Regions from separate parts of the Vibrio pelagius genome, predicted to be linked through region 1. Evidence: riboswitches for the same ligand, from Rfam matches in the RefSeq annotation. Region 1 holds a riboswitch; each other region holds the start of a gene.

Region 1 (3,280 bases):
TGAACAATCTTGAGTTTGACCATGCGGATATTTTCGACGATTTGGAGGCGATTAAACGTCAATTCCATCACTTGATTCGTACTGTTCCGGGCAATGGGCGAATTTTTGCTCCTCAACAGGATCGTGCTCTTGAGGATGTATTGTCTCGCGGGTGTTGGAGTGAAACGGAATTTGCGGGTGAAGAGGCGGATTGGCGTGCTGAAAAGCGAGTCAAAGATGGCTCGCAGTTCAACGTGTTGTTCCAAGGTGAATGTGTCGGCCAGGTTGAATGGCCGTTGGTGGGGGATCACAACGTCAATAATGCTTTGATGGCGATCGCTGCCGCTAGACATGTCGGCGTGACTCCCGACCTGGCGTGTGAGTCTTTGGCCAAGTTTATCAATACCAAGCGTCGTTTAGAGCTAAAAGGGGAAGTGGCTGGAGTTACGGTATACGACGATTTTGCGCATCACCCAACGGCAATTGAACTCACTCTAGGTGGCCTACGTAATAAGGTAGGCAACAGTAAAATTATCGCCGTATTGGAGCCTCGCTCTGCTACGATGAAGCGAGGCGTGCATAAAGAAACCCTTGCCGATTCGTTGAAGCAAGCGGACCGCACTTTCTTGTTCCAACCAGATAACATCGATTGGTCGGTTCAAGAGGTCGCAGACGCTTGTCATCAGCCCGCTATTGTCAGTGACGATCTAGATTCTTTAGTCACGAGCATTATTGAGCAAGCGCAACCGGGTGACCAAATCTTAGTGATGAGCAATGGTGGTTTTGGTGGTATACATCAGAAATTGCTTGATGGATTGGCGGCCAAAGGTTAAATACACGCGTTCTAATCGATTTAAGAAGTACAAGAGATCATGACCAAACAGAGTAAAGCGATTACCCTCGCATTCACCGGCGCTTCTGGTGCCCCATACGGCTTGCGCTTATTAGAGTGCCTACTTGCCGCTGATTATAAGGTATACCTGTTAATATCGTCGGCTGCGAGAGTAGTGCTAGCGACCGAACATGATCTCAAGCTGCCTTCAGGCCCTGATGCGGCCAAAGCAGTGTTGGTCAAATACCTGAACTGCGATCCTGACCGTTTGGTGGTGTGCGGTAAAGACGATTGGTTCTCTCCTGTTGCTTCAGGCTCTGCCGCGCCTAAGCAGATGGTGGTTTGCCCATGTTCAGCAGGAAGCGTTGCATCGATAGCTCACGGCATGTCTGATAACTTGATTGAACGCGCTGCCGATGTCGTTATGAAAGAGCGCGGTCAGTTGTTGTTAGTGGTTCGAGAGACGCCATTCTCGACGCTACACTTGGAAAATATGCACAAACTCTCGACGATGGGAGTGACCATCATGCCAGCGGCTCCGGGTTTCTATCATCAGCCAAAATCGATCGATGACCTTGTCGATTTCATGGTAGCTCGCATTCTTGACCACCTAGGGATAGAGCAGGGTTTAGTACCAAGATGGGGCTACGATCAGCGTCATTAAGGCGAACTTTGTAGCTTATTGGTTAAAATACAATTACAATTCTGCTTACTCATCGGGGAGCTAACCATTCAAATAATGAATGGTGGCTGAGATCAAGTGTCAACTTGGGACCCGTAAACCTGAACCAGATAATGCTGGCGTAGGAATTGAGTTAGGCAGTACGTTTCCATTGTCCTCCCTCAAGCCTGTGCCGCTCAGACCACGGAGAGCGTCCAGTGAAATTTGCATTAACCACTCTTGCTGTTACTACAGCGGCTTCTTTTTCCGCACTAGCGTCCGATAATACTCTTACGGTATATACTTATGATTCTTTCGCTGCAGACTGGGGCCCGCGTCCTGCTGTAGAGAAAGCATTTGAAGAGAAATGTGGCTGTGATGTGAACTTTGTTGCGCTGGAAGACGGAGTATCAATTCTAAACCGCTTGCGTCTAGAGGGTGGCAATAGCAAAGCCGATGTGGTGCTTGGCCTTGATCAAAACCTAATGGCGGAAGCGAAGAAAACGGGTCTACTTGCCGAGCATAGTGTCGATACCTCTTCGGTAGTGCTACCTAATGGCTGGGATGACAGCACCTTTGTTCCTTATGACTTCGGTTACTTCTCATTTATCTACAACACAGAAAAGCTATCAAACCCACCTAAGAGCTTGAAAGAGTTGGTTGAACAGCGTGACGATCTCAAGGTGATTTACCAAGATCCGCGTACTTCAACGCCAGGCCAAGGTCTGATGCTGTGGATGAAGTCGGTTTATGGCGACGATGCAACTCAAGCGTGGAAACAGCTTTCCAAGAAAACCGTTACTGTGACTAAAGGCTGGTCTGAAGCTTACTCTATGTTCCTTGAGGGTGAGTCAGATATGGTGCTCTCATACACGACTTCTCCGGCTTACCACATCATCGCTGAGAGTGACACGAAATATGCGTCTGCTGATTTTGCGGAAGGTCATTACACGCAAGTTGAAGTGGCTGCAAAAGTGAAAGGCAGCGATAATGAGAAGCTAGCTGATGAGTTCATGGCGTTCATTCTGAGTGACGAATTCCAATCGGCGATGCCAACGGGCAACTGGATGTACCCAGTGACGGATGTCGAGCTACCAAAAGGGTTTGAACAGCTGACGATGCCTAATAAATCCCTAAGCTTCACTTCTGAAGAAGTGGCTGAGAAGCGCAAGCCGTGGATTCGTGAGTGGCAAAACGCCCTGACTTTTTAATTAAGAGCCCGATGTTGGGCATTGAGCCTCTATTCCCATTAGAGGCTCAACATCGAGATAATCACTCTTTATGTTAAAGAATACACCTAAGGTGGGTATTTGGGTCGCGTTGACCATTACCGCCTTTGTGGTTTCATCAGTAGGGGCATTGCTAAGCAATGCCCCTTCTCTTGATATCAGCCAAGTATGGTCTGATCCATATTACTGGCACGTTACCAAATTCAGTTTTTATCAAGCAACGCTATCCATGTTATTGAGCGTTGTATTTGCGGTTCCTGTGGCACATGCCTTATCTCGCCGCCAATTCCCAGGTCGTTCCCTACTGCTAAGGCTGTTTGCTTCCACTTTGGTTCTGCCAGTATTGGTCGGCGTATTTGGTATTTTGGCCATCTATGGTAATAGTGGTTGGCTGGCGAAACTGCTTCAAGCTATTGATATGGACTTGCCATTTTCTATCTATGGGTTGAATGGCATTTTGCTTGCGCATGTCTTTTTCAATCTGCCTTATGCAAGTCGATTGTTGTTACAAGCTTTAGATACGGTTCCGGTTGAGCAACACAAGTTATGTGCACACCTTGGAATGAGTCACTGGGATAA
Region 2 (3,280 bases), 310 kb from region 1:
TGGTGTTACATAACAGAGCATGGCACATCCGTACCAACCAATCATGGCCGCTCCGATGCCTGAAGTTATATGGTCATATCCCGGTGCAATATCCGTCGTCAGTGGACCAAGAGTATAAAACGGCGCTTCATGGCAATGTTCAAGCTGCTCGTCCATGTTCTCTTTGATCATATGCATAGGCACATGACCAGGGCCTTCAATAATGACCTGAACATCGTATTCCCAAGCAATTTTAGTTAACTCGCCTAGCGTGCGAAGCTCGGCAAATTGCGCTTCATCATTAGCATCAGCAACAGAGCCTGGACGCAAGCCATCACCTAACGATAGAGCAACATCGTATTTAGCACAGATCTCACAGATCTCTCTGAAGTTTGTGTATAGAAAGCTTTCTTGATGATGAGCCAAGCACCACTTAGCGATAATTGAACCACCTCGCGAGACGATACCGGTTACGCGTTTCGCAGTCATTGGTACATAACGAAGTAGTAAGCCAGCATGAATCGTAAAGTAGTCAACACCCTGCTCAGCCTGTTCAATCAAAGTATCACGCATCACTTCCCAGTTTAGGTTCTCAGCAACACCATTAACCTTTTCTAGAGCTTGATACATAGGAACCGTACCAATCGGCACTGGGCTATTACGCAGTATCCATTCGCGCGTCTCATGAATGTTTCGCCCAGTAGAGAGATCCATCACGGTATCGCCACCCCAACGAGTTGCCCATACTAGCTTCTCAACCTCTTCCTCAATAGAAGATGACACGGAAGAGTTGCCGATGTTTGCATTAACCTTTACCAGGAAGTTTCGACCAATGATCATTGGTTCAGATTCTGGGTGGTTGATATTGGAAGGGATAATTGCGCGACCTTCAGCGACCTCTCTGCGAACAAATTCAGGAGTAATGTCTTTAGGCAGGTTAGCCCCAAAGCTTTGACCTGGATGTTGCTGAGTTAATACTTCATCACGGTACTGAGCTCTTCCCATGTTCTCTCGCAGAGCGATGTATTCCATTTCTGGGGTAATGATTCCTTTACGAGCATAATGCATTTGAGTAACACATTGGCCATCTTTAGCACGTCGAATACGTGGTAGATTACCATAACGAAGCTCATCTAAGGTTTCATCTTCTAGGCGCTCTTTGGTGTAAACCGAGCTCACGTCATCGAGTAGTTCGGTATCGGCTCGCTCTTCAATCCAGCCCTCTCTCAGCTTCGGTAAGCCGTTATAAAGATCGATCTCATGCTCTGGGTCTGTATACACACCCGAAGTGTCATAAACGCGAATAGGCTCATTCGGCTCAAAGATAGGCGCTTCTTTGGTGCCACCTATTAGGCTATCGGCTAAAGAGATTTCGCGCATAGGGACACGAATATCGGCACGAGAGCCTTCAACGTAAACCTTGGTTGAATTTGGGTACGGTTGTACCGAGAGAGTTTCTATAAACTGTTTTGCTTCCAGTCTCGCTTGCTTGCGATTCGACATAGCATTTTTCCTTGCTTCGTTATTCTAGATAATAAATTCGGATAAAAATGCTTGGCGGAAAGATGCGACAAGAGGGGCTGAACATAGGTATACCCAAATTGGGCAAAAGCGGCCTAATGTTTAGCTTAATGATAGGTCTGCTAGAGAGAATTCCAGCAAGGATATCTTCTCTTGTTCCCTTCGCAGGTATTAACCTGATCAGGTTCAACGGATCCCGAATGAACGGTCTCAGCCTTATGGCACTCCGACAAGTGAATTTAGTATATAAAATCGGCTTGGTTAAACCAAGCCGACCTGTGTGATTTTGATACGAATTTAGAGAACTAACTCTTAATTAGCAACTGAAAGCCAATCCAAGCTGCAGAAATACTCAATACCACATTTAGTAGCACATTAAGCCCCATCTTGAAAAAAGCGCCCTGTTGCATCAACAACACGTTATCCATAGAGAAGGTGGAGAATGTCGTTAATGCACCTAGAAAGCCTAACCCAATAATCTGACGCCATGGTTCGGTTGCTACCATCTCATTCTCGAATGCAGCGATCAGTAGGCCCATAATAAATGAACCGACGACATTCACTGTCAGAGTGCCGTACGGAAAGCCACGCCCCAATAGCACCACACACAACTCAGAAATTAAATAACGAGAACATGCACCAAATGCACCACCGATAGCGATAAACCCCAAAATTGAAAACTGACCCATAATTCCCCCACATAAGACTTAAGGATATTCTAGCCTCACTCAATTTTTTTTCGAGAAAATTTGTGAATAAATTCCTTGGACACATTTCAACATCAAAACGTTACAGCTGTCACTTTACTTCAATGTAACCCATTAAACCTGTCTTCATATGTTCAATAACATGACAGTGATACATCCAACGCCCCGGGTTATCAGCAACGAAAGCAGCCTTAGCACTCCCATTCTTACCAAGCAGAACAGTGTCTGTATGGAATGGCTCTTCGACTTTCTTACCATCCAGCTCAAGTACGGTAAAGGTATGGCCATGAATATGGATCGGGTGGTGATACTGAGTCACGTTCTTGAGATCGAAAATGTATGTCTTTCCAAGCTCTAACGTCGCAAGTGGCTCAGGTATATTACCCTTACTCATCCCTTCCCATGCGCGCTTGTTCGTCAGCCAGAATTTAGGCATCGACTTGCCATCTTTTCCTGCCGGACTGATCGCCCCCTCCCACTCAAACAAAAAATCGATTTCAGTAGCATTATCGAGATCTAGATTAGGAACCGGGTTGAGTGGTAAAGAAGGTAATACCTGCTCGGATGGCAAGTTCGAGTCCACGACTTCTAATGAACATAATGAAAATGGAAAACGTCCTTTCATCTGCAAGACATTTATAGTAGTACCTTTAGTCGGAGCCACAAATCCAATATCCACTCGCATGCCCGGACCAACCTTATGTTGCGTCAGTCGATAAGGCGTCTTTACAGGGTTGCCATCAATAGCAATAACCCAAGCCTCCACACCCTCGACCGCAATAGGATAAGTAATAGTGTTGTCGACATTAGCGATTCGCAGACGTGTTGTCGCGTTTTGCTTAATCAGGTATTTCGGCTCATGAACACCATTCACACTACTCCATTCCCCAGGGGTACCCATACGAGCACTCATTCTTGGAATCATCAGATCCTTCCACTGTCCTTGCTTATCAAGATGCCAATGTTTAAGCATCAGGGGTAACTCTTCATCAAAAGCTACGGGCTGAGACTCTTCAACAATGATCAGCCCTACTAACCCCATTCCTAGCTGTTTAACACTATTCATATGTGGG
Region 3 (3,280 bases), on a different replicon from region 1:
CGTTTGTCTCATTATCTGCCAAGGCTGATGGCGCATGGTGCGCTATCGGTTTCCAAATTGAACAGCTACGGTACGATAGTCGGAAGTGGAGCGTTTCGATTGGTAGAGCAAACCGATTACCGAACGCTACTTACTGCGTCTCCTCATTATCACGGCTATCGACCTTGGCTAGATGGCGTAGAAATCTGGAACATGGGCTTATCTGCAAATGACTTTCAAATGCATTGCGATATTGTGCATGGCAGCTCTGCCCCGGATATTGCTGATGAATTCACACAGGTACAACAGTGGGAAGAGGGCTGTATCTACGCTTGTTTAAACAGTGCAAACAACGCATGGATGAAGTTGGCAAATCATCGTCGATACATCCAACAGTTGCTGCAATCCTTGCCGATGAATGGTGTGAGAGACACTATGATTTATCGACGAGCCTCAGGAATGACAAGCCTTGAACCCTTAAAACTTGGTAAAGCAGTGGACTTGTCTTTCGCGAATCAGGTACCGCTGGAGGTGTTAACTTATCAGCTGCCTGGGCATATTGAAGCGGCTGAAAACATCACTGATTTGCTATGTCAGCATGGCTTAAACTCAAACCTTACCGTGCTGCCATACCCTGAATTTGACCAAGTAGAACGACAATCGAGTGCGGATATTATTGTTTCTGGTGAGGTGTTTGGTGAACATAAAGAGAGTTCCTGGCTCGGATGGTTGTTGTGCACTAACACCGTGACGGCGACTCTGAATAAGCAATCAAAGACTTGGTTCGAACAGCAAGTCTTTGATAATTTGGCTCAATCTGATGAAAGTAAGCGTGTACAAGGTTATCAGCGAATTGAGCGCGAATTGATTCGAAAAGCGATCTATATTCCTCTTTTTCAATGCGCGCAAGATATGAGAATCTCTCATAAAGTGAATGCGATGGATCTTCTTACTAATGGCTGGATCGACTTCAATCAGGTTGTCTTTGAAGGCCGCTAAAGGAGAACAAATCTAGAATAGATAAAGTCGTTTGCCGTTATTGGCGAGGTAGAAACCGAATTGAGGCGCGCAACGACGAGCTCGAAGTGTTGATTAAAGATAAGAGATAAAAAGTGAACAACGCAAAATACCTGACGAATTTGCGCACAAAAACGATTTCGTTCACGCTTTAGTAAATAATAATCTGCAAAATGATTACCTCACTCTCAAGAGTGCTGTTAGTATGGATGCAAATAGTCGGGGGGCAATTACACCATGTTGTATTTGCTGAGATCGAATTTCGAGACCCGTTGAACCTGATTCAGTTAGTACTGGCGTAGGGAACTATTGATACTAAAACCTATGCGGTACCGACTTTCATTCCATCGATCCTTCGATCTCTGGTGCCTGCCATCTCGGTTTTAGTTCAGTTCTCCTGCGTCTTTTAGATGGTAGGAGCGACCATGACACAGCATTCCAGCACCCAAATCGACATTCAGTCCATTTCTTCAAGCACTCCAATTGTGTTAACCATTGCGGGTTCAGACAGTGGCGGCGGCGCGGGTATTCAAGCCGATATCAAAGCCATGTCTGCGACCGGTAGTTTTGCATGTTCAGTGATCACTGCAATCACGTCGCAAAATACACAAGGCGTTTCCGCCATCTTTCCGATTCCATTAGATCATGTTGCAAGCCAGCTTGATGCAGTATTCAGTGACCTGAACGTCGTTGCGGTCAAAGTCGGCATGTTGGCAGATTCAAACATCATCAAGGTTGTAGCGGATAAGATTAAGCAGTATCAACCCAAACATCTGGTTATTGACCCAGTAATGGTTGCGACCAGTGGCGACTTGTTGCTTGAGCAGTCAGCCATCAGTACCTTGAAAGAAACGCTTATTCCACTTGCCGACATCATTACACCTAACTTGCCGGAAGGCGCTGCATTGACTGGGAAACCTGTTCCTGAAAGCGAAGCCGACATGCAAGATATGGTTGAAGAACTTCGCGCGTTGGGTGCGAAAGCAGTGCTGTTGAAAGGTGGCCACTTAGAGCAAGACGAAAACAGCAATGACCTAATGATTTTGCCAACAAGCACTGCTCTCATCAGCGCAAAACGCTTCCCAACCAAGAACACTCACGGAACGGGATGCACGCTTTCTTCGGCTATTGCCTCTTACCTTGCGCAAGGGAATGAGCTGACTCAATCCGTTGAGCTTGGTAAGCGCTATATCTCGGAAGCGATTGCCCACGCAGATCAATTAAATGTCGGTCAAGGGCACGGACCTGTGAATCACTTCTACGCAGGTCATGCTGATGTCCGCTAAATCCCTTGGCGTTGAAATCACCAGTGCCAGCATTCGTTATCTCGATAACCAACAGCCGACGTTACAAGGCCTGAGCTTATCGATTCCTGCATCTCAATGGACCGTGTTATTGGGCAGAAGTGGCTGCGGGAAAACGACCATTTTACGTTATCTCGCTGGTCTATTGGGTGAGAGCATCGAGTGGCAAGGTGTCGTGAAGACGAGTGATGGTCAATCGCTAGAGGGCAAGGTTGCTTACATGGCACAGCAAGATCTGCTGCTGCCTTGGTTATCGGTGATTGATAACGTATGTCTAAGCCATCGCTTTACTGGGAAAGACACCCAAAGCTTGGAAAGTACTTTAAGCGATGCAGACAACCACGCAAGAGCTTTGTCTTTGCTGAAATCGGTTGGGCTTGCTGATTATGCTCACGCTATGCCACAACAACTGTCTGGTGGCATGCGTCAACGTGTTGCGTTAGCGCGAACGCTTATGCAAGACAAACCTATCGTATTGATGGATGAGCCTTTCTCCGCGTTAGATGCGGTAACAAGGCACAAACTGCAAACCTTAGCGGCTCACTTGCTACAAGATAAAACCGTGGTCTTGATTACTCATGATCCACAAGAAGCGGTGCGCTTGGCACACAACCTTTACGTGTTGCAAGGCTCACCCGCATCTGCTCAATCACTGCAAGTTCCGACAACATTGCCTCCAAGAACCCTAGATGGTCAGTGCGCGAGCATTCAGCAGAAAATATTAGAGCAGTTGGAGCAAGACTATGCATAGTTCCCAAGCGCTAGCCAAGCCTCAATCGGCATCGAACTATAAGAATCACTCTATGAGCCCGTTACTGCGTGTCGTGATAAGTACTGTAATTATTCTGGGTCTGTGGCAGTTGGTGGTTGTGGTGTTTGAAATGCCGAGCTTTATTTTGCCAGCTCCGATGGAAGTGTTTAACAAGCTGATTGAACGCTATGACGTGTTGTTCAAGCACACATGGGTTACCGCCCAAGAG

What was found. A riboswitch is a leader RNA that binds a small molecule or an ion and turns the genes downstream of it on or off. The one in region 1 is predicted to bind thiamine pyrophosphate.
Region 2: linked by a shared signal. The riboswitch ahead of thiC (phosphomethylpyrimidine synthase ThiC) and the one ahead of thiB (thiamine ABC transporter substrate binding subunit) in region 1 are both predicted to bind thiamine pyrophosphate.
Region 3: linked by a shared signal. The riboswitch ahead of thiD (bifunctional hydroxymethylpyrimidine kinase/phosphomethylpyrimidine kinase) and the one ahead of thiB (thiamine ABC transporter substrate binding subunit) in region 1 are both predicted to bind thiamine pyrophosphate.

The regions. Positions count from the first base shown of each region.
Region 1 is NZ_AP025503.1:2,806,769-2,810,048, reverse strand. Features, by position in the region: gene mpl (UDP-N-acetylmuramate:L-alanyl-gamma-D-glutamyl-meso-diaminopimelate ligase) at 1-812, shown strand, start outside; gene vsple_RS12405 (flavin prenyltransferase UbiX) at 852-1,475, shown strand; TPP riboswitch at 1,519-1,638, shown strand; gene thiB (thiamine ABC transporter substrate binding subunit) at 1,691-2,683, shown strand; gene thiP (thiamine/thiamine pyrophosphate ABC transporter permease ThiP) at 2,754-3,280, shown strand, end outside.
Region 2 is NZ_AP025503.1:3,117,079-3,120,358, forward strand. Features, by position in the region: gene thiC (phosphomethylpyrimidine synthase ThiC) at 1-1,482, opposite strand, end outside; TPP riboswitch at 1,641-1,739, opposite strand; gene crcB (fluoride efflux transporter CrcB) at 1,806-2,189, opposite strand; gene vsple_RS13930 (multicopper oxidase family protein) at 2,299-3,280, opposite strand, start outside.
Region 3 is NZ_AP025504.1:1,291,531-1,294,810, forward strand. Features, by position in the region: gene vsple_RS19805 (ABC transporter substrate-binding protein) at 1-978, shown strand, start outside; TPP riboswitch at 1,207-1,318, shown strand; gene thiD (bifunctional hydroxymethylpyrimidine kinase/phosphomethylpyrimidine kinase) at 1,422-2,282, shown strand; gene vsple_RS19815 (ABC transporter ATP-binding protein) at 2,272-3,051, shown strand; gene vsple_RS19820 (ABC transporter permease) at 3,104-3,280, shown strand, end outside.